Regions from separate parts of the Paenibacillus sp. T2-29 genome, predicted to be linked through region 3. Evidence: riboswitches for the same ligand, from Rfam matches in the RefSeq annotation. Region 3 holds a riboswitch; each other region holds the start of a gene.
The links. Region 3 has a riboswitch for cyclic di-AMP ahead of ACU1JV_RS17780 (TrkH family potassium uptake protein). Riboswitches for the same ligand answer to the same signal wherever they lie in the genome.
Positions count from the first base shown of each region.

Region 1: linked by a shared signal. The riboswitch ahead of ACU1JV_RS27480 (G5 domain-containing protein) and the one ahead of ACU1JV_RS17780 (TrkH family potassium uptake protein) in region 3 are both predicted to bind cyclic di-AMP.
Region 2: linked by a shared signal. The riboswitch ahead of ACU1JV_RS16025 (3D domain-containing protein) and the one ahead of ACU1JV_RS17780 (TrkH family potassium uptake protein) in region 3 are both predicted to bind cyclic di-AMP.

Region 1 is NZ_JBREVE010000018.1:78,725-86,085, reverse strand. It holds gene ACU1JV_RS27495 (AbrB/MazE/SpoVT family DNA-binding domain-containing protein) at 58-312, opposite strand; gene ACU1JV_RS27490 (HD domain-containing protein) at 644-1,927, shown strand; gene ACU1JV_RS27485 (TatD family hydrolase) at 1,970-2,740, shown strand; cyclic di-AMP (ydaO/yuaA leader) riboswitch at 2,941-3,221, shown strand; gene ACU1JV_RS27480 (G5 domain-containing protein) at 3,493-4,641, shown strand; gene rnmV (ribonuclease M5) at 4,787-5,332, shown strand; gene rsmA (16S rRNA (adenine(1518)-N(6)/adenine(1519)-N(6))-dimethyltransferase RsmA) at 5,340-6,224, shown strand; gene yabG (sporulation peptidase YabG) at 6,280-7,176, shown strand.
Region 2 is NZ_JBREVE010000005.1:152,922-160,282, forward strand. It holds gene glgA (glycogen synthase GlgA) at 1-193, shown strand, start outside; gene ACU1JV_RS16005 (hypothetical protein) at 282-1,352, opposite strand; gene ACU1JV_RS16010 (M20 family metallopeptidase) at 1,392-2,570, opposite strand; gene ACU1JV_RS16015 (ABC transporter substrate-binding protein/permease) at 2,719-4,182, shown strand; gene ACU1JV_RS16020 (amino acid ABC transporter ATP-binding protein) at 4,169-4,891, shown strand; cyclic di-AMP (ydaO/yuaA leader) riboswitch at 5,136-5,304, shown strand; gene ACU1JV_RS16025 (3D domain-containing protein) at 5,310-5,978, shown strand; gene ACU1JV_RS16030 (polysaccharide deacetylase family protein) at 6,175-6,981, opposite strand; gene ACU1JV_RS16035 (NADH:flavin oxidoreductase/NADH oxidase) at 7,285-7,361, shown strand, end outside.
Region 3 is NZ_JBREVE010000006.1:126,457-133,817, forward strand. It holds gene dnaI (primosomal protein DnaI) at 1-242, shown strand, start outside; gene trxA (thioredoxin) at 368-685, shown strand; gene uvrC (excinuclease ABC subunit UvrC) at 845-2,923, shown strand; gene ACU1JV_RS17775 (CPBP family intramembrane glutamic endopeptidase) at 2,892-4,622, opposite strand; cyclic di-AMP (ydaO/yuaA leader) riboswitch at 4,884-5,036, shown strand; gene ACU1JV_RS17780 (TrkH family potassium uptake protein) at 5,446-6,786, shown strand; gene ACU1JV_RS17785 (potassium channel family protein) at 6,805-7,361, shown strand, end outside.

The DNA of each region.
Region 1 (7,361 bases), on a different contig from region 3:
TATATGAAAAAGGTTAGAATTAACAATCTCTGATAAGTCTATTATATACTAAAATTCTCAGTTTGTCACAGGTGTTGGGATTTCAGAAATGCAATCTTGGCAAACAATTTTCCCTTTGAAGTAAATTACGTTCTCAGCATTGCCGCAGAAGATACAAGCAGGCTCGTATTTTTTAAGCATGATGCGCTCGCCATCAACGTAAATTTCCAAAGCGTCTTTCTCTCCGATTCCCAGGGTACGGCGCAATTCGATTGGAATAACAACACGTCCGAGCTCGTCAACTTTTCTTACAATACCAGTGGATTTCATCATAATAAATCAGGCTCCTCTCGCCGTTTAAAATAATATAAGTGTCATGATTCGACAAAATTTTCTCTTTTCTGATATTTACTATACCAACGATTCCCAAAACAGTCAACCTTAAAAAAGTAGTAACAGCCTAATTATGCAAAAGTATTTAGAACAAAGAGCTTTATTCATGTGAATTACCTTATTTTACGGATGATTTGTCTTGTGTGTCGATTTGGAAATGTCGAAAAGTGATAATTCGACAAAATACGACAAACAATGTCGAATAAGGGAGGGAGTTTAGGATTTTATTGTATTTTAATCCATTATTCCGAATATTAAAGGAGCTGATATCTTGCACCAGCCACTCAGTGAAGAAAAAGTTTTTAAGGACCCGGTACATAATTACATCCATGTTCAGGATACTGTGATATGGCGATTGATTAATACGCCGGAGTTCCAACGGTTACGACGCATTCGGCAGTTAGGCACATCTTATCTTACGTTTCATGGAGCGGAGCATAGCCGGTTTTCACATTCACTGGGCGTATATGAGATTACGAGACGTATTATTTCTCAATTTGAACGTGGAGATTTTCCCGACTGGCCCAAGGAAGAAAGACTGATTGCTCTGTGTGCCGCTTTGTTGCACGATGTGGGGCATGGTCCATTTTCTCATTCAATTGAAGAAGCCTTTCATATGAACCATGAGGATTGGACATGCCGCATTGTACTGGGGGACACGAAGATCAACGCTGTGCTACGGCAAGTTGATGAGATGCTGCCCCACAAGGTCGCGGCGGTTATAGCCAAAACGTATGATAAGCCGATTGTTGTCAACTTGGTAACAAGCCCGCTGGATGCTGACCGTATGGATTATTTGTTGCGGGATGCTCATTCAACAGGTGTTAACTACGGAACAATTGATTTGGATCGTATTTTACGTTTGCTGCGCCCTCACAATGGGAGAATTGTCGTAAAAGAGTCGGGTATGCATGCAGTAGAGGATTATCTAATGTCACGCTACCAGATGTACTGGCAAATTTATTTCCATCCTGTAACACGCAGCTCAGAAATCCTGTTACGTAAAATTTTCAAGAGAGCTAAGGAATTGTTCAAAAACGGATATGAGTTTGGTTTTCTGTTGGATCCGCTGCCCGATCTATTAAAAGGAGAGCTAACAGTGGAGCAGTATTTGATGCTGGATGAGTCTTTGATTCAGACGGTATTTAGCCAATGGAAACGAGAAAAGGACGAAATTTTAAGTGATTTGAGCAGCCGTTTTATGGATCGTAGATTGTATAAATATGTAGAGATTGAAAATATGGATACAGATACCGTTGACCATATTCGAGAGGCTTTGGAAAAGGCTGGCTTGCATCCTGAATATGATCTTGAAATTGATTTTCCGACAGATCTTCCTTATGATGTGTTTCGGCAGGGCGGTTCAACGGACAACCAGATTTTACTGCTTGGACGTCAGGGCGAGGTGCGGGAAATATCCGAAGTTTCAGAAATTGTACGCTCAATAAGTGGCATTCACCGAGGAAAATATCACATGTATTTTCCCCAGAATAAATTGAACGGGGTAAAAGAAAGGCTTCCTGCCGAAATAAGGAATTATTTTGTCAAACAATAGACAAATATATAGAAATGTAAGTAAGAAAAGGAGATGAAAACCTTGGATTTATTCGACACTCATACTCACCTAGATGCGCCACAATTTGACGAAGACCGTGAAGAAGTTATAGCACGTGCTGTCGAATCAGGAGTAACACGGATGATCAATATCGGATTTAATCGTGAGACCATTCCATCCACCATGAAGCTGGCTGAGACGTATGATTTTATTTATGCAGCCGTTGGATGGCATCCGCAGGATGCCATTACAATGCAGGAGGGTGATTTAGAATGGATTGCATCGTTATGCAGTCATAAAAAGGTTGTAGCGATCGGAGAGATCGGTCTGGATTATTATTGGGATACATCACCAAAGGATGTGCAGCAGCGGGTACTTCGAAATCAAATTGGCCTGGCACGTGAGCTCAACATGCCAATTGTTATCCATAACCGGGATGCACATGAAGATATTGTGAGGATTTTACGTGAGGAAAAGGCGGGCGAGATTGGCGGAGTCATGCACTCCTTTTCTGGGAGTTGGGAGACAGCTAAAATGGTGCTGGATATGGGTTTCCACCTTTCCTTCGGCGGGCCCATAACGTTCAAAAATGCCAAGCAGCCAAAAGAGGTGCTGGCCCAGGTACCGTTGGACCGTCTGCTTATTGAAACGGACGCGCCTTACTTGACGCCTCATCCGTTTCGTGGGAAGCGAAATGAGTCGGCACATGTGAGATTGGTGGCAGAGGCAGCTGCCCAAATTAAGGGAATTACGGTGGAGGAATTGGTATCCATTACGACCCAAAATGCCTTGGAACGATTTGACATTCAGTGAAAAAGCGAAGAAATCAATCAAAATAAAGAGATAGACGGAGCTAATTATGATTTTGTTGCAGGAAACTCAAGAATATTACAATTTTTTAACCGAATATTTTGAAAAATGTACTTGAAACCTGCTTTACAACATGCATGGAAACAGGATATCATCTTTTCAGTGAATTGTTGTTGAGTGTAAACATCAACAAATCATTTCATGAACCAGTCTCGCTGAGTCCCTTTTACAGGGAACGGGGGAACCGATATGGCTTACAGTACGTCCGGCGTATGTGCAAGAGATATTATCTCTTCAGTAGCCGGCTCGACCGAAATTCATTTCCTGGATGGGATTGAACAGGTAGAGAAGCCGTATTTCGATTTCTTTCTGGGTCTTCGGGGTGAATGTGAAGGCGACCGCCATGAGCGGTTGACCTAAGCTAGGGCGACTCTCTACGTCCGAACCCGACAGCTAACCCCGTAAGCGTAACAAGAGAGAAGCCATCTCGTGCATGAGTTTTCCCGCATATTCACACATGTCGGAAGCCACGAAAGAGCTCTCTAGTCTCTTTCTTTGGCTTTTTTTGTTGTGAATAAAAGAAAATCTGTCATCATACTGTGGTTAAACAGGGGAGGACAGCATGCCGCGAAGACGGGTACATGGTGCAGGACAGTCGCAGTACGGGCTTGTCTTGTAGAAAATCTGTTATAGTCACGTCAACGATCAACTATGTCTTACTCCAGACGGCGGGCTATGTAAGGAGGACGGAGGAAATGGGCATTTTCCGAAAAGAGGAGACCCATGAGTCACGCTCATCCAGCATGTCTTACGTATTACGTTGGAAGCAAGAGAATGTGCGCCAGGCTGCTTTGGTTGCTATTTTTCTAATCACACTAACGATTATGATTTCAATTCTGATGTACACGCAATCTAAAAAACAAGTCTTTTTTGTCATCGATGGTAAGGCATCTGCGGTAGAAACCCGGGAATCCAAGCTCCAAGATTTGCTCAATGAGCATTCTATTTCACTTCAGCCGCATGATACAATTTCCATGCCGCTAAACGGGGCAGTACAGGATGGGGATCGCGTAGTCATTAAACGTGCCAATCAGGTTAAAGTATCCTCAGGCAATGAGACGAAAAAGCTGTACACAACAGAAAATACAGTAGAGGGTGCCATTCGCACTTCGGGCTATAAATTATCATCAACGGATAAAGTTTACCCTGCGTTGGATGCCTCTGTTTCAGCTAACATGGACATAAAAATCGTCCGTGTAAAGAAACAGCAGGTCGAACAGAAAAAACAAGTGCCTTATGAGGTCATCAAAACGGCAGATCCAAGTCTCTATAAAGGCGATAATCGAGTCATTCAAAGTGGCAAATCGGGTGTGGTAGTCCAGCATGTTCAAAAGGTATACCATGATGGAAAATTGGTGTCCAAACAGCTGGTCAACAAGGAAGTCGCACAAAATCGTGTGGATAAGGTAATTGCGGTAGGGACGAAGAAAAAACCGGTCGTTCTAGCTGCTTCCATCGGCCCTAAAGATGCGGTTAAGGCTACAAAGGTTAGTTCGGGCAGTGCTGTCCGTAAAGCAGGTATTAATTTTAATTATAAAAAAGTTTTACAAAATGTCTCCATGACGGCGTACTCTGCCCAGGAGCCAGGTATTGGTACACGTACCGCCTCCGGCACGCGTGTCACGGAAGGACGCACCATCGCTGTCGATCCGAATGTAATTCCCATCGGCTGGTGGGTGTATATTGAAGGGGTAGGCTTCCGCCGTGCGGAGGATACCGGTGGCGCGATTAAAGGCCACAAAATCGATGTGTATTATGAGAGTTTAAGCCGGGCTAACCAATTTGGTCGTAAGCACGGTAAAACCGTATATGTTATCGGACCTGTAAAGCCGGAAATCAACTAAAACAGGTTGTGTATGTTGAGGACAATACGATAGTATTAACAACATAGTTATGCCATGCTAAGAAGAGGATATCCTCTTCTTATTTTGTTTTCAAAATCAGGGAAAGATAATATATGTTGCTGTGTAGCAGTGGAGGGAAACGAAGATGATCAAGGAAGTGATCGTGGTGGAAGGCAGGGATGATACGGTAGCCATTCGCCGTGCTGTCGAAGCAGATACGATAGAAACTGGCGGTTCAGCCATTAATAAAATGACGCTGCGGAAAATTGCATTGGCGCAGGAACGGCGGGGGGTCATTATTTTAACTGATCCCGATCATGCAGGGGAGCGTATCCGTAAAATCATCGCCTCCAAGGTCCCCGGCTGCAAGCAGGCTTTTATACCTGAGGCAGAGGCGACACGCAAAGGGGATATTGGCGTGGAGAATGCCTCCCCGGAAGCCATCAGACACGCTCTCGCGCGGGTACATACGACAGTGGAAGACGCCGAACCGCTGATTGAAATGGCGGACCTGATTGACGCTGGACTTATTACCCACCCCAATGCTGCTGCACGCCGTATGGCCTTGGGGAATGTACTGGGTATTGGCTATTGTAACGGAAAGCAGCTACATAAGCGGCTCTCTGTATTTCAGATCAGTCGTGAGGAATTTGCCAGTGCGCTGGCACAAATCGAAAGTGAAGGATTGTGATATCCGTATGACAGGGATTCAAGATATAGCAACACCGCGGCGTACGAAGGAAATTATTCAAAGGCACGGTTTTTCGTTCAAAAAGAGTCTGGGACAAAACTTTCTGATTGATCAAAATATTCTGAGCAAGATCGTAAATGCTGCCGGATTGGATGATACAAAGGGCGCGCTTGAGATCGGTCCGGGCATTGGAGCTTTGACCGAGAAGTTGGCGCAATCCGCTAAGGCAGTTACCGCTGTTGAGATTGACCAGCGGCTGTTGCCCATTCTTGAAGAAGTGCTGGCCCCTTACGAGCATGTAAAGGTTCGCCATGGAGACGTGTTAAAGCTGGATTTGCGTGAAGTGTTTGCAGTCGATTTTGCAGACGTGAGCAAAGTGAGTGTCGTCGCTAATCTGCCGTATTACGTCACCACACCGATTCTAATGCGTCTACTGGAGGACAAGCTTCCTTTGGAGAATATCGTCGTTATGATTCAAAAGGAGGTGGCTGAGCGCATGGCAGCGTCTCCTGGTACAAAGGATTACGGCAGCTTAAGCATAGCCGTGCAATATTACAGTGAGCCTGAGTTAGTCTGTACGGTGCCGAATACAGTATTTATTCCTCAGCCGAATGTTGATTCGGCAGTTATTCGGCTGCGTGTACGAGAAGTTCCTCCAGTGGAAGTGGTGGACGAGAAGCACTTTTTTGAAGTGGTTCATGCCGCTTTTGCCCAACGCCGTAAAACCATTTCAAATAACCTAAAAAGCCGCTTCTTCACCAAAGAGAACAGGGACACGCTGGAGCCGTTGTTGCAACAAGCTGATATTGAGCCCTCCCGTCGAGGGGAAACGCTGAGTATCGAGGAATTTGCGCGTCTGAGCGCCGTGCTGTTGGAGGCCGGTATATCCTAAGTTGGAACCAAACTGTGCATTCACCCATACGATATAGGAGGGGTGATACAGTGTGATGAGTTTAGGAGACTTGGTCGTTCGGAAATCGTACGGCGGTGATGTCACGTTTCGCGTTGAAGACATCCAGCGGGATAAAGCGATCATTAAGGGGACGGAATTTCGGCTGCTGGCCGATTCCCCGGTGAACGATCTGGTCAGAGTGCCTGCAGACCAGATTAGCGGTAAGACTCAACAGGCCCACATTAAGGCCGGGGAGTCTCTTAATCTTTTGCAACGGGCACGCCAGCAGCAAGCTGCCCGTAGCCAGGCGGCTCTGATTGGGGAGTGGAGTGATCCGGTGGAGTCGACGTATTTTGAAATGCCAGGAAAGGTTCTTCATCTGGATGGAGATCCCGGCTATTTAAGAAAATGCCTCAGTCTATATGAACAGCTCCGTGTTCCCGCTGAGGGACATCACGTTCACGAATCGGCAATGGCGGATACGTTATATCGACTGCTTCCCCGCATTCGTCCTGATATTGTAGTCATCACCGGACATGATGGTGTGCTGAAGCAGCCGCAACCTTACGATTTGTACAGCTTGAAAAGCTACAAGAATTCGCAAAATTTTGTGGCAGCGATTCAGGTTGCCAGACAATATGAGCGTCATCTGGATTCACTGACAATTGTAGCGGGGGCGTGCCAGTCCCATTTTGAGGCGCTGCTACGTGCGGGAGCCAATTTTGCCAGCTCCCCAGGGCGTATCCTGATTCACGCTCTGGACCCCGTTTACGTGGCTGCCAAGGCCGCATTTACTTCAATCCGTGATACAGTCAATATGGGAGACTTATTTCATCAGACCATCAGTGGCAGCCGCGGAGTGGGTGGAATTGAAACAAGGGGAAGCTACCGCATCGGTTTGCCGAAGCTTGAAAATTTGTCAACGCTTAAAGTAACGCCTTCAGCGATCTGAGATTCAAATGTGCCTGGGTATATCTGAACAAAAGCCTCTTTTTAGAGGCTTTTTGTCATTTTTTATGCATATTATTCCTGTTCGCAAAAAATTAAATTGACAACTTATTTTTCGTGTTGTTATAATATTTAGCTTGATTTGACAATCCCTCTAAAATTCGTTATAATGGACAAGGAAAGAGGTGG
Region 2 (7,361 bases), on a different contig from region 3:
AGGTAACGGTTTTAGTTTCACGAACTACAATGCACATGACATGCTGCATACCATTCGTCGTGCTGTTCATTACTATCGTCAACCTGAGCATTGGAACAAGCTTACACAGACGGCCTTTGCAGGAGAGTACAGTTGGGATGTATCGGCCGAGGCGTATATGGATATTTACCGTTCGCTAGCAAAGACCGATTAAACAGCACATAAATACCATATTTATGCTAATGAAAAAGGGAACTCCTTTAGCCATGGTTTGGCTGAGGAATTCCCTTTTTTGTTGCTGGTCAGTCGCCCCCGCCACCACAGCTACTTCCACACGAAGAGCCGCTGCTACACGAGGAATGGCTCCCGGAATCGCCTGAATCGTGGTGAGAAGAGCCTCCACCATGAGAACTGTCATGGGAGGAATGATGGTGCGAGTGGTGTGTATCCCAGTTCGAGCAGCCGCTTGCGGAGCTACAGCCGGATGAGCTGGCTAGTGCGGCACTGTTTGTAGAATCTGGGTGCATGTGTATGGCAAATTGTTCAGGTTGATACCATGAATACCACACAGCAGCCAATAGCAGATAGTCAACCTGCAAATAGTTGACCTTGGGTAGCTGCTTGCCCTCTGGATCATTTACAGCTTTATTTACCCGCTCACGGAGGTGTTGGATTATCTTATGAACCGCTTGTTGTGCTTGCTGTGAAATGTCTACATTTTCATGGGAATTCCATCGGTCACCTATTGGCTGCGTCGAAGCTGTCAGTTTGTAATAGTGTGAAAGCTCATCGTTCGGTAGCGGATGATTAAAAAAAGTTCCCCACAAACTGGCACTATAACGATTCCAACCAAAGCATTCCACATACAACCAGTCAAACCACGCCCGCTCCTCTGGCATCGGCTGAGAGCCGCCCGAATGGGGTGCATGGTGAAGCATACGACCAAAAAAAGCTTCGGAGAATTGCTGGTATTCACGCGTAAACATTAACATTTCGTGCCATAGTTCATCCACATCACTACTGAACATAGGCACCCGATTCATAATGGCGCATAGCATGAAGTATCGTTTTAGCTCATGCCAGCGCCAATTATATTCTTGCTCCGTCAGGCTAGGATTGGCGTCCATGACACGTTGCTTTACGTTATGAGCATAGGAGGCTGGAATGGATCGCTCCAGCAGCTTCTTCAGCTCCGTAATCTCTCGATGACGCTCCTGCGTAAGTGACGAAGGAGACGGAGAGCTAAGGAAAAATGCATTCCGGCGCCGCGTACTTCTGTTTCCACGATTCCTGCGTATAGCACGGAATATAAACCAAAGAATGATGAGACCAACCACAATAAACAACGTCCAAAAGCTAGTCATACTATTCATAATGGCACTCCTTTCTAGAAGAAGACGGCATTTCCGATTTTAGCTTTTGCTATTCAGTAGAGCGAATTCTTTTTTTATCTGTGCCAGCAGCTCAGAATTTGTGATTACATCGCAAGCCGTCCATGCCAAGGTTCTCGCGGCCAAGAGCATTCCTTCCATTGCGCGGTCCTGCATTGCTAAATCGCGAAATTCTGGTGTATGCAAGGCATGCTTCTCGTCAATAACTTGAATGTACGGGTGGATCGCAGGGCAATGAAGTGATACATTTCCGATATCCATAGAGCCATGATCTTCACCTTCCGTAATATCTTCTTGCGCAATGCCAGCCTGCACCAAATTTGCGGTAAAGGTGTCGGAGAGTACACGATTAGTCACCATTTCATCGTAAGAAGTCTCATAATTGGAAGTTTCCAAACGACACCCGGCTTGTAAAGCAGCTCCTTCAGCAATTTGAACAACACGGCGGGTAAGCGGGTTCAGCTCTTGGCGTGTAGCGGCCCTCACGTAAAATTGGGCTGAGGCGTAATCAGGAATAATATTGGCAGCCTGCCCACCCTGATTAATGATGCCATGGATACGTACCGTACTTTTTACCTGTTGCCGAAATGCGTTAATCCCGTTAAACGTTTGAATCACAGCGTCCAAAGCATTAATCCCTTCATGCGGACTGGCCGCAGCATGAGCGGATTGACCAAAAAATTCGAACTGCACAGCATCAATCGCTAGCGATTTTCCTGATTTTTCGTAGCGGTCAAAGGGATGTGTCATCATAGCTATATCGCAATCATCAAACAACCCGGCCGCCGCCATCGGAACCTTTGCACCGCGTGTTTCTTCGGCAGGTGTGCCGTATACACGTACTTCTCCACCAGTCTCGTCGATAATCGATTTGAGACCGACGGCAGCGCCTGTACTCATCATACATATCAAATGGTGCCCACAGGCGTGTCCTAGCCCTTTCAGAGCGTCGTATTCTGCCAGAAAAGCAATGATTGGTCCAGGCTTGGTTGCTTTGTAAGTAGCAATAAAGGCTGTTTCTATACCCAATACGGGTGCCTGAACTTCAAATCCGTGAAAAGCAAGTTCTTCTTTTAAACGGGCAGAGGCCAGGAATTCCTCGTTTCCAAGTTCAGGGTTTGCGCCAATATATAACGAAATGTCCTTAAACCGCTGGGCGTGCTGTTCAATGGTGTGTTGAATGGTCTGTTTGAAATTCATGCTAAAAACTCCTTTATATAAGCTGTAATGTAGGTACTGCGATAGATATACTAAAATTGTACTATAACATTCATTGCATAATCATGCATATTCATTTATAATGACACAATCTTATTTATTATAAAGAATTTAAGGAGAGAAAAAAAGATTGAAAAAGGCATATCGTTTTACCGCCCTGGTTTTGTCGGCGGTTATCTTACTGTTGGCTGGTCTTCCGATGCTCAATGCATACGGAACGGAAGCAAAACCACAGAAAAAACTTGTAGTGGGCATGAGTGCCGACTTTCCGCCGTATGAGTTTTATAAAGTCATTAACGGTAAGAAAACCATTGTTGGGTTCGATGTGGAGATTGCCAAGGAAATCGCCAAGGATCTGAACGCAGAGATGGTCCCAGAGGACATGAGCTTTGATTCCTTGCTGCCTGCTCTGCAAAGTGGTCGTGTAGACTTGGTGCTGTCCGGTATGACACCGACGGATGAGCGCAGAAAGAGTATTGATTTTTCGGATGTGTACTATCACTCCAAACAAGTCATTATGGTACGCCCGGAGGATAAGGACAAATATTCAACGATGGCTACTCTGAAAGGAGAGAAGCTCGGTGCACAGAAGGGGAGTATTCAGGAAGAAATTGCACAAAAAGTGCCTAATGCTTCGGTTACCTCATTAGATAAAATATCCGATCTGGTACTCCAGCTTCGGACCAACCGTATCAACGCGGTTGTAATCGAAGATACCGTTGCTAAAGGATACACACTAGACGGTACCGTAACACTTGCTAAGGCAGTACCTGAGGATGAAGGAGCAGAAACTGCTGTAGGCATTCGTAAAGGAAATGCGGAATTGCTTGCTTCAGTAAATAAAACGTTGGCTCGCCTGAAAGCAGACGGTTCGATTGAGAAGTTTTCTACAGAAGCGAGTGCACTGTCTGCCGACAGACAGGTTTCTTCGAATAGCATTGTAGATATATTTATGAAATATCGTAGTCTTTACGCTACGGGTATTGGCTACACTCTGTTGTTGTCTGCACTCGGAGTATTGTTTGGATTCATTATTGGTCTGATCATATCCTTGCTGCGAATGAGTGGTATACGTATCATTGAGTGGTTAGGTACCACATATGTCGAGATCCTGCGCGGTACACCTATGCTGGTACAGCTCATGATCATTCACTACGGAATTGCTTTGACGCTGGGTATCAATTTTACCCCACTCCAGTCGGGTGTGATCACATTGTCTCTGAATAGCTCGGCATATTTGGCTGAAATTTTCCGTGCGGGTATTCAGGCCGTAGACCGTGGACAGATGGAAGCTGCCCGCTCGCTCGGGATGGGACGAGGCAAAGCAATGCGTCATGTCATTTTACCGCAAGCATTTAAATCTATATTGCCTGCTATTGGTAATGAGTTCATTACGATCATTAAAGAATCATCAATTATTTCGACCATTGGGATGGTGGATATTATGTATCAAGCCCAGGTCATTAAGAATATTACCTACGAAGGCTTGAGTCCGTTCGTAATCGCAGCCGCTATTTATTTTGTAATGACATTCAGCTTATCTAAGCTGTTGGGTTTATGGGAAAGGAAGTTGAGAGCCAGTGATCACCGTTAAACAACTGCGTAAATCATTCGGTAAGAATGAAATTTTAAAAGGCATTGATATAGATATCGCCAAAGGTGAAGTAGTCGTCATTATCGGCCCGAGTGGTTCAGGAAAAAGTACGTTTTTGCGTTGTATGAATCTGTTGGAACAGCCAACAGAAGGGGAAATTTTGTTTGAGGGTGAGCCGATTACGGCCCGTGGTCATAATATTAATGCGACTCGGGAGAAGATGGGGATGGTTTTCCAGCATTTTAATCTGTTTCCGCATAAAACAATACTGCAGAATCTGACGCTTGCACCAACGCAGGTGAAAAAGCAGTCGGGGAAAGAAGCGGAGAAAATTGCGCTGGAGCTCCTGCGGACCGTGGGTCTTGAGGATAAGAAGAATACCTACCCGAACCAGTTATCTGGCGGTCAAAAACAACGTATTGCGATAGCACGTGCTTTGGCCATGCAGCCGCACGTAATGCTGTTCGATGAGCCTACTTCTGCCCTTGACCCTGAAATGGTTGGAGAGGTTCTGGACGTGATGAAGAAGCTCGCTGAGGGCGGCATGACGATGGTGATCGTGACGCATGAAATGGGCTTTGCCCGTGAGGTAGGGGATCGAATCATCTTTATGGACAACGGTCAAATTATAGAACAAGGTACGCCTGAGCAAGTATTCGGTACTCCAAGCCATGACCGTACCCGTGATTTTCTTGCTAAAGTGCTGTAAGAAAATGCTTTTATAAAATATTGACAAAGCCCTTCTCGTGATGATGTTTCACGGAGGGCTTTTCTCTTTTTGTCACTATATCTCCATATTTTCGTAACAGAAAACGGATTCTTGATGACAAAATTGTAACGAGTATAGTATGATATTCAAGGTTACCAACATTTTCATGCAGATAAGGTTACAAAATTGTGATATTATGCAGTAAGCCAAAACTTACCGGGGCAGCAGTAATGATAATAAATACTCAGGTGCTGGGCTCAAACCATGGGAAGTGCGGGGGACGTAACAACGGCAATGATTCCAATGCATCATAAGATGTTGTGGAATATGCCTAGGGGTGAATTGCACAAGCATAGGGCTTCTCCTGAGTCCGAATCCGACAGCTAACTCCGCAGGCATAACAGAGGAGGTACATATCTTGAAATATTTAAAACATATTGGACAAACTATGAAATTTGCGGTGCTTGCTGCAGCTATTGCAGGGCTGGCACAGACAGCTGGAGTAGCAGATGCTGCTTCGCTTCATACTGCCAAAGAAGGCGATACCTTCTTTTTGCTTGCTCAACGTTATGGGGTATCAGTAGATGAGTTGACGAAGGCTAACCCGGATATTGCGTCCAACAACATATATGCAGGTCTGCAAATTAAAGTGCCAGACGAAAAAAGTGTAAAGGCGGCTTCGGATTCGAAGCCACAGCTTCTTACAGAGAAAGCACCAGCGAATGAGAAGCCAACAATTGAAGCATGGGGCAAAACATTCAATTACAGTAAAGTAGTTGATGTTAAAGCTACAGCATATTCTGCCGCAGCTGATGAAAATGGCAAATGGGGTGCGGTCGATTATTACGGCAATCCACTTAAGCTAGGTACAATTGCGGTAGACCCGAAAGTCATTCCTATGGGAACAAAGGTGCTAGTTACAGGTTATTCCCATCCCGGCTTGCCAGACCGTTCTTTTGTGGCCGTTGCCCGTGATCAGGGCAGTGCTATTACCGGAAAGCGGATTGATATCTTTATCCCTGGCAATAAATCATTCGTGAATGACTTTGGCTTCCAGAATGTGAAACTGTACGTCATTGATAAATAGCATTGTGCTTAGTATGATTTAATTAAACATAATATATGTTATGTAAACTTGATCTATCATACAACATATAACTGGGACGACTTTTTATTAGGCCCAGTCGTTTATCGCTAAAAAAGGCTGTCTTACAAGCAGAAGTATTCTGCTCGTTAAGGCAGCCTTTTTACGTTGTTGGTATATTTGAAGCTTAGACATGCTGTTATTTTCGTTCCGATGTGTGAAGTAGCCGGGGGACAGTGACAAATTTGTAGCCCTTAGCTTTTAGAGAGTGGATTAGACCCGGCAAAGCTTGGACAGTGCCTTGCAAGTTGGAACTTTGACCTCCACCTGCATGCATTAAAATAATGGAGCCAGGTCCGGTAGCCGGGATCACGTTGCGCTGAATTTGTGTTTTGCTTAATCCCTTCCAGTCTAGAGAGTCCACATTCCAATTGACGATCATGTACCCATGACGACGTGCCCATTGGATTTGAGGCTCTGTGATTTCACCATAGGGTGGTCGTATCAATCTGGGCCGAAAACCTATGCTGGCTTCTAAAATGCGTTCTGTTTTTGTAATCTGGTGGCGAAAACGTTCTGGTGTGGCCTTCCTGAAATCCGGATGAGTATAGGAATGGTTTCCTATAGAATGACCCTCGCGGATGATGCGGCGTATGATCCCCGGATGCTTTTCCGCACGGTGACCGACGATAAAAAAGGTAGCTTTGATACCGTTTGCGTGTAATACGTCCAAAACCTGCGGCGTATACCTTGAATCGGGCACATCATCAAAGGTTAAGGCAATTTGGCGGGTGTGCGGGCCGCACATTTTAAAAATGTCCGCATGCTTTTTTCGTAGCATCGCTAATGTTGGAGTAGCTCGATCTTTACTTTGATATACCGAAGTAGCGGCAGCAGCTTCCTTGGGATGGGGCGTTCCGATGTTAGGAGGCGTGTCCGCGTGAACGGGAAAACTTGAAAATGCTAGTAACAGTGCTAAACATGGCAACACTCCCCTGTACCGCATTTGTATTCCCCCTTTCCGTGCAGTGGTACCTAGTGGTGCTCTCAGCTATTATGTACCTGTCCTATTAAAATTATGCTGGTGATTGAGTGAAGCCCTACACGGCTGAAGAGAAGTACATCATGAAGCGGGTATCCGTGAAGATGACGAAGTAAACGTACATTTTCTCTTAAACATGACCGAAAACTGAAGCATTTTCGCAAGTTTTAGCCTTACAAAGGATTCGGTATACCGTGACAGCTGGTGTATAATGGGGATGCTATTCATAATGATACATACTTGGAATTGAGGGAAGGATGGATAAAAGTGACCGACTTGTTTACTCCTTATCAATTAAAGGGGCTTTCATTAAAAAATCGGATTGTCATGCCCCCAATGTGCCA
Region 3 (7,361 bases):
ATATTGGTGCTGAAAATTTGAGTCCATGGGTACGGGACCATGTAATGGGCTCTATTTTGAATTACCGAATGAACCGCAAACCGACCTTTTATACTTCCAATTACTCGCTGCAAGGGCTAGAGAAGCATCTTAGCTTTACAAGCAAAGACGGAGAGGAAATGTACAAGGGACAACGCTTGATGGACCGGATTCGTCCTTTTGTAGATGTCATTACCGTCAAGGGGAAAAATCAGCGAGGATAAGCGGTCATCTGCCTACTCTTTTGATATCTTACAATTAAAAGACTATTGTGATATAATTAAAAGGTGTCGAAACAGACATTACAGGTTATAATAATGTTGACTTTTCTATAAAGGAGGAACATACAATGGCAATTGTTAACGTGTCCGATCAATCCTTCAACGCAGAAGTCGAAGGCACAGGAACCGTTTTGGTTGATTTTTGGGCGCCATGGTGCGGTCCTTGCAAAATGATCGCTCCAATTCTGGAGGATCTGTCCACAGAAGTTGGCGATAGTGTCAAAATCGCGAAGGTGAACGTGGATGAAAATCCAGAGTCTGCTTCCCGTTTCGGCGTGATGAGTATTCCTACCCTGATCGTCTTCAAAGACGGACAGCCTGTTGATAAAGTGGTAGGCTTGAACTCTAAAGAAGCATTGAAAAGCATGCTTACTAAACACCAATAATCATGGAATGTGACCCATGCTCCTGCGGGGGCTTGGTGGAGCGCCATGAACAGTCAATGCCTCCGGTTATATATACCGGGGGCGTTTTTGTGCATTATTCCTATATAATATAAGTAGTTAGTTGAGCAGTCATTAAGAATGGAAGGAGGAACCGGGCGAATGAAATCCTATGCGGAGGACTTGCAGAACCAGGAGAAGGCGCTGGAGAATATACGGCACAAATTAGCATTGCTGCCGGATGCATCAGGCTGTTACCTGATGAAGAACAGCGAAGGCACCATCATTTATGTCGGCAAGGCCAAAGTGTTGAAAAACCGGGTCCGTTCCTATTTTACAGGTAGCCATAACGGCAAGACGCAACGACTGGTTGCCGATATTCGTGATTTTGAATATATCGTTACAGGCAGCAATATGGAGGCGCTCATTCTGGAGTGCAACCTTATTAAAAAGCACCAGCCGCGTTATAACGTGCTGTTGAAGGATGATAAAACCTTTCCGTACTTGAAAATTACGAACGAGGCACACCCCAAGCTGGAGGTAACCCGTCGCGTTCTGAAAGATAAAGCGAAATATTTTGGACCGTACCCTAATTCCTACGCGGCACATCAGACGAAAAAGCTGCTGGATCGTATGTATCCGCTGCGCAAGTGCGGTGTGATGCCAAAAGAAGTGTGTCTGTATTATCACATGCATCAGTGCTTGGGACCTTGTGTGAAAGAGGTTGAGAAGGAAACATATGACCAGATCAGTCAGGAGATTGGTTCCTTTTTGAGTGGAGGACATGAGGAAATTAAAAAGGATCTCCAACGTAAAATGCAGGAGGCCGCAGAGGAATTGTACTTTGAGCGTGCCAAGGAGCTGCGGGATCAGATTATTAGCATCGACGCGATGATGGAAAAGCAGAAAATCACCACATCTGATGCGAAGGACCGGGATGTATTCGGCTTTTCGGTAGATAAGGGCTGGATGTGTGTACAGATTCTATATGTCCGTAAGGGTAAAATGATCGAGCGCCATATGTCGACTTTCCCTTTCTACGGTGAAGCTTACAGTGATTTTATGTCCTATGTGACGCAATATTACAGTGACAACCCGGCAGTGCCGCAGGAGATATTGTTGCCGGATTCTCCTAAGCTGATGAAAGCAAAATCGACTGATGTTGATCAACCGATTGCAACAGAAACTGAGCTTTACAGTGCAACTACAGCTGAGACTACCGGGATTACAGATGAGGAAGCAGTACAAACGGAGTCAGACCGTTCTGCTGACCCACTGCGGGTAGCCGAAGCACGAGCAGCTTATGCAGAAGGAACGAATCAAGCTCAAGTTGGTGACCAAGAAACCGGGGAAACAGAAACTCAACTATCCGGTGGACTGGAGGACCCATCTGCGGCAGCTCTCGCTCTGGCTGAATGGTTGGATGTAAAAGTACTTGTGCCACAGCGTGGGCTGAAAAAGCAAATGACGGGTATGGCGACGGAAAATGCACGTGTTGCTCTGGATGAGAAGTTTAAGCTGATCGAGCGGGATGAGGAACGGACATCCAAAGCTGCAAGTAATCTGGGACGTGCCATTGGGCTGGATAGTCTGCATCGGGTAGAGGCGTTCGATAATTCCAACATTCAGGGTTCTGATCCAGTCTCGGCCATGATCGTCTTTATTGATGGCAAGCCTGCCAAGAAGGAGTATCGAAAATACAAGATCCGTTCTGTGCAGGGACCAGATGATTATGAGACGATGCGTGAGGTTATTCGGCGTCGATATGAACGTGTGCTGAAGGAAAATCTTGAACGTCCCGACTTGATCATTGTCGATGGTGGGCGTGGACAAATTAAAGCGGCAACCGATGTATTGGAAAATGAGTTGGGTTTGTTTATACCTGTGTGTGGTTTGGTGAAGGATGCCAAACACAGAACTTCCCAACTACTGATGGGAGAAACATTTGAGGCCGTGACACTTGCACGCAATAGCGAGGAATTTTATCTGCTGCAACGGATCCAGGACGAGGTTCACCGTTTTGCCATTACGTTCCACCGCGAGCAGCGCGGCAAATCTATGGTAACTTCCCAGTTGGACTCCATTCCAGGCATCGGCGAGAAACGGCGTAAGTTGCTGCTTAAGCATTTTGGATCGCTCAAAAAAATAAGAGAGGCCAGCGTCGAAGACTTCCGGCCTCTCTCTATTGGGGATAAGCTTGCTCGTCAGATTATAGCTGCCCTTCGGGAGGAGGAGTCGTAGAATACGGCTCCTCTTTTTTCATGGGTTCAAACATGATTCGATTAGGTTTTTTGGGACTAAACCAGTAAATGATGTAGCCTACAATAGCCGGAAGTAAGATCCAGAATAGGCCGGCGCTCACATTCACGGTGTCTCCCAGACTTATCACACTAAGCCCCATTAATATGCTATCAAAAATAACGTGGCTGAACATAGCAGCGATAAAGCCGTAACGCAAGAACACGAAACTAAACAGCAAACCAAGAAAAGTCAGCTCAATAGGTCTGGAAATCACCGGATAGATCGGATAAAGCGTATGTCCCAGTGCCCAAATAAGCGTAGTGATCAGACAAGCAACAAACGTATTCTTGACTATTTTTTTTACCATCGGAATACCAAATAGACGGTAAACAGTTTCTTCTCCAATACCTGCCATCCAAGCCATAATCGGCAATAGCCATGGATAAGCCATATTGTAAGGGGACTGCGTGGCGTCTGTAGTGGAGAACGTATTAAATGTGCGCTCCAATACAAAGAACAAAATGGATTGTACGCCCAGTAAAATGAAGGCCCACAAGTAACCGACATACATACTGCGAAGCACATACAATCCGTAGCCCGGCTCTTTAGCACGTGGCCATGCATTTAGTCCAACCTGACGCATAAGCCCGTCACCGCCTACCAAGGAGAAATAGATAGCTACAGCCATGAAGAAGGTAACACCAACCTGGAATACCATAAGAAATATAAGCATGCCCTTACTGCCTGCTTCAGCTTGCAATAAAGGTAGCATGTTCATTGTCCCAGCTATACTAGCAATAAAGTATACAATGGACAGAATAATACCGCGCACAAATGAAGTATGTCGTCGGGTGAGTGACGCATACACAATGGCAAGTACGCCTAGGACAAAGCTAAATAGGGCATAACCCGCATAAGTCATCCAATTCGCCCAGTATGTTTGCTTTTTAACATAGTCGGTATAGGACGAAGGGGCCGAAAAGCTTTGGGTAAACGAGCGAACATCCCCGTCTTCAAAAGTAAAAGCCAGCGTAAGTACCGAGGCGCCGATTTTCTTTCCGTCCACGGTATATTTTAATCCACCTTCCCCCTCAGTGGTCGCGAGCTTCAATTCAGATGGCTTAAAGCCAAAGCGTTTGATCCATATTGCTGCAGCCTGTTCCTTGGCTTCGAGCGTCATGTCACCCTCAGCTACACGTACAAGTCTGCTTCGTGCTTGTTCATCTGTAGAAACATCAGCCTGTGTGTAATTGGTGCTGGAGGTGATCCGTTTAAAGCTAACGACCTTCCCAGTGGATAAATCCACATGGATTTGCAGCTTGCCCTTCGCTGAGGAGTCAGGCAAATCAACCCGAAAGGTTTCATAAGGATAATTTTTTTTCCATGTACGATCGTACTCTTGAACCAATTTTTCTCTGGATAAATAACCGTACAAATCTGTTTCAGCCTGATAGGTTACGACGGGCTTCTCTGGCTGTGATTCCGTATAGCCCAGCTCGGAACGGGCAAAGTCCAGGGCGTGTATGACCGCTTCTTGTTTGCTGATGACCTTTGCATTCATCAATGATTCCGGACTTGGATTGCTAATTGAGGGAATAAGCAATTGAAAGATAAAAAAGCAAATCAGGCCAACCCCGCCCAGCAAGCCTAATTTTTTGAAGTTGGCCGTGAGCACGACCGGTTTCCCGATAGGATTCATGAGTTTCCTCCTTAATCTGTAAATAAGAACATCCATTAAAGATATCATACTGCACAGGTTCCCGCCAACAGACCAGCGATATTCATGAAAACAGAGTGAAAGCACTTTAAAGTTTTAATAAAATTAGATAAGCTGTGATTAACCGATGTCTATTCGCGAATTAAAGCCAATTTCACGTTTTTTCGGCGAAATCGGTTTTGTGATCTGGATAGAGAAGGATTATAATCTTGAGGCAATGCCTATGAAATATATGGGTAATGATATACATTTAAGCCGAATTTCTATGAGAAAACGGGGGAACCATGTTACTGGGGTGAATTTTACAGCCGATCCTGATGGACCGGAAGTGTAAATAGGGCATACTGTGCTGTCCGAATCCGTCAGCTAACCTCGTAGGCTGTGGACAGGAACCAAGTCAGGCACTCGGTTTTCCGGTGTCTTTTTTTGTGTGTATAAAAGTGTTTGGATTGGTTAGACCGCTGCGGGTTCAGATTATTCCTTCGATTGCTGTTACCCCCGGATTTTTTTTGATTGTATAAACCCTTTAATGGTTAAAATCCGGAGATAAAGGCAAACGCTTCGCTTCTTCAGAACAATTCTGCCCCCTTCGCTGCTGCTCGCCAATAGCACAGGGAGCCGAGTAGTGTTTGACATGCATTCTTCCTGTATTCAGGGAATGCTAATTATAGCTACTTAAGGTTTGGAAAATCAAAAAAATCAGGGGCAACGACGATCGGAAGATAAATGGAACGCGTAGCGGGCTTACACCGTATTAAGTCACTGTTTTTATAGTTTTAAGGATTAGGAGAGAAGTGATGAATAGATGAATCCCAATGCACGCTGGCTTCGGCTTTCTCCACCGCAGATATTCGTTGCAGGCTTTGCCATTATCATTCTAATAGGTAGTTTATTGTTAATGCTGCCCGTCTCTAATACAACTGGAAAACCACTTGCGTTTATAGACGCTTTGTTTACTGCCGCGTCCGCGACCTGTGTAACCGGACTTGTCGTTAAGGATACAGGGCTCTTTTTTACAACCTTTGGTCAAATCGTTATCGTTGCGCTGATCCAGATCGGTGGTCTTGGCTTTATGACCATGGCTACCTTGATTGCGCTGGTGTTCAAACGTCGCATTTCCTTGCGGGAGCGCCTTATTTTGCAAGAAGCGATGAATCAGACCTCTGTCGAAGGAATTGTTGGATTGATTCGCAAGGTGCTATGGTACTCGCTGATGATTGAGGGCGTATGTGCAGCTATTTTTTCGATTCGCTGGTCATTTGATATGCCTGTCGGCAGGGCGATTTATTTTGGAATTTGGCATGCCATTTCCATGTTTAATAATGCTGGTTTTGATTTATTCGGTGAATTTCGCAGCCTGACAGGTTATGTATATGATCCGATTGTTAATTTTACAGCCATGTTTCTCATTATTTCGGGTGGTATTGGTTTTGTAGTGATGTCAGACCTGGCAGATTATCGTAAGCGTAAGAGACTATCCTTGCATACCAAGGTGGTACTCAGCATGACAGCTGCTCTGATTGTCGTCGGGACGCTCGTCATTTTTGTATTTGAGTTTACGAATCCAAAGACGCTTGGCTCGCTTGATTGGGGTGGTAAACTGCTGGGTTCTTTATTCCAGTCCGTTACTCCACGTACCGCAGGTGCCAACACGCTGGACATTGCAGGCTTGCGGCAGGCTACGCAGTTTTTTATCATCATACTCATGTTTATTGGAGCTTCGCCTGGCTCCACTGGGGGCGGGATTAAGACCACTACATTTGCCCTGCTCATTGGAGCGGTGTTTTCGATGCTGCGGGGACGGGAAGATATTGTGCTGTTCAGGTACCGACTTGCGCAGGCACGAATTTATAAGGCTTTGACCATTACCTTGCTGGGGCTGCTGTTCGTGATTGGGGTGACGATGATTCTGTCGGCAACCGAAGATCATCATTTTCTAATGATCTTGTTCGAGACAGTGTCTGCATTTGGTACAGTAGGGCTGTCTATGGGGCTTACACCTGATTTGTCAGTTGTAGGCAAGCTGGTGATTACTCTGACGATGTTTGCAGGCAGGCTGGGTCCACTCACGCTAGCTTATGCACTGGGACCGAAAAAGGGTAAGGAATTGTATCGTCATCCAGAAGGTAAAATAATTATAGGGTAAGGGAGTTTTCGAGTAGATATGAAAACGCAGCAGTTTGTAGTCATTGGCCTGGGACGGTTTGGCTCAAGCCTGGCTTTGCAATTGGTGGATATGGGGTGCGAGGTGCTGGGCATTGATCGGAATGAGGATGTTGTAGACAGTATGAGTGAGATCCTGACACATACTGTCGTGGCGGACGCTACAGATGAGGATGCGTTGCGGTCACTGGGCATCCGTAATTTCGATTGCGGCATTGTTGCAATTGGTGATGATATTCAGGTAAGCATCCTGACCGCCATTTTGCTGAAGGAGCTGGGTGTGAGAAAAGTCGTAGCCAAAGCTATATCTGTACTGCATGGGCGTGCGTTAGAGAAGCTTGGGGTGGACCGAGTCATTTATCCGGAACGAGATATGGGTATTCGGGTAGCGCATCAGCTGGTCACGCCTAATCTGCTCGATTATTTGGAGCTGTCCAAGGAATACAGCATTGTGGAACTCAATGTGCCTGCATGTCTGAATGGCAAAACGTTAGCAGAATTAAATGCTCGTACCCGCTTTGGTTGCAGCATCGTGGCACTTCATACGGCGAATGGTAT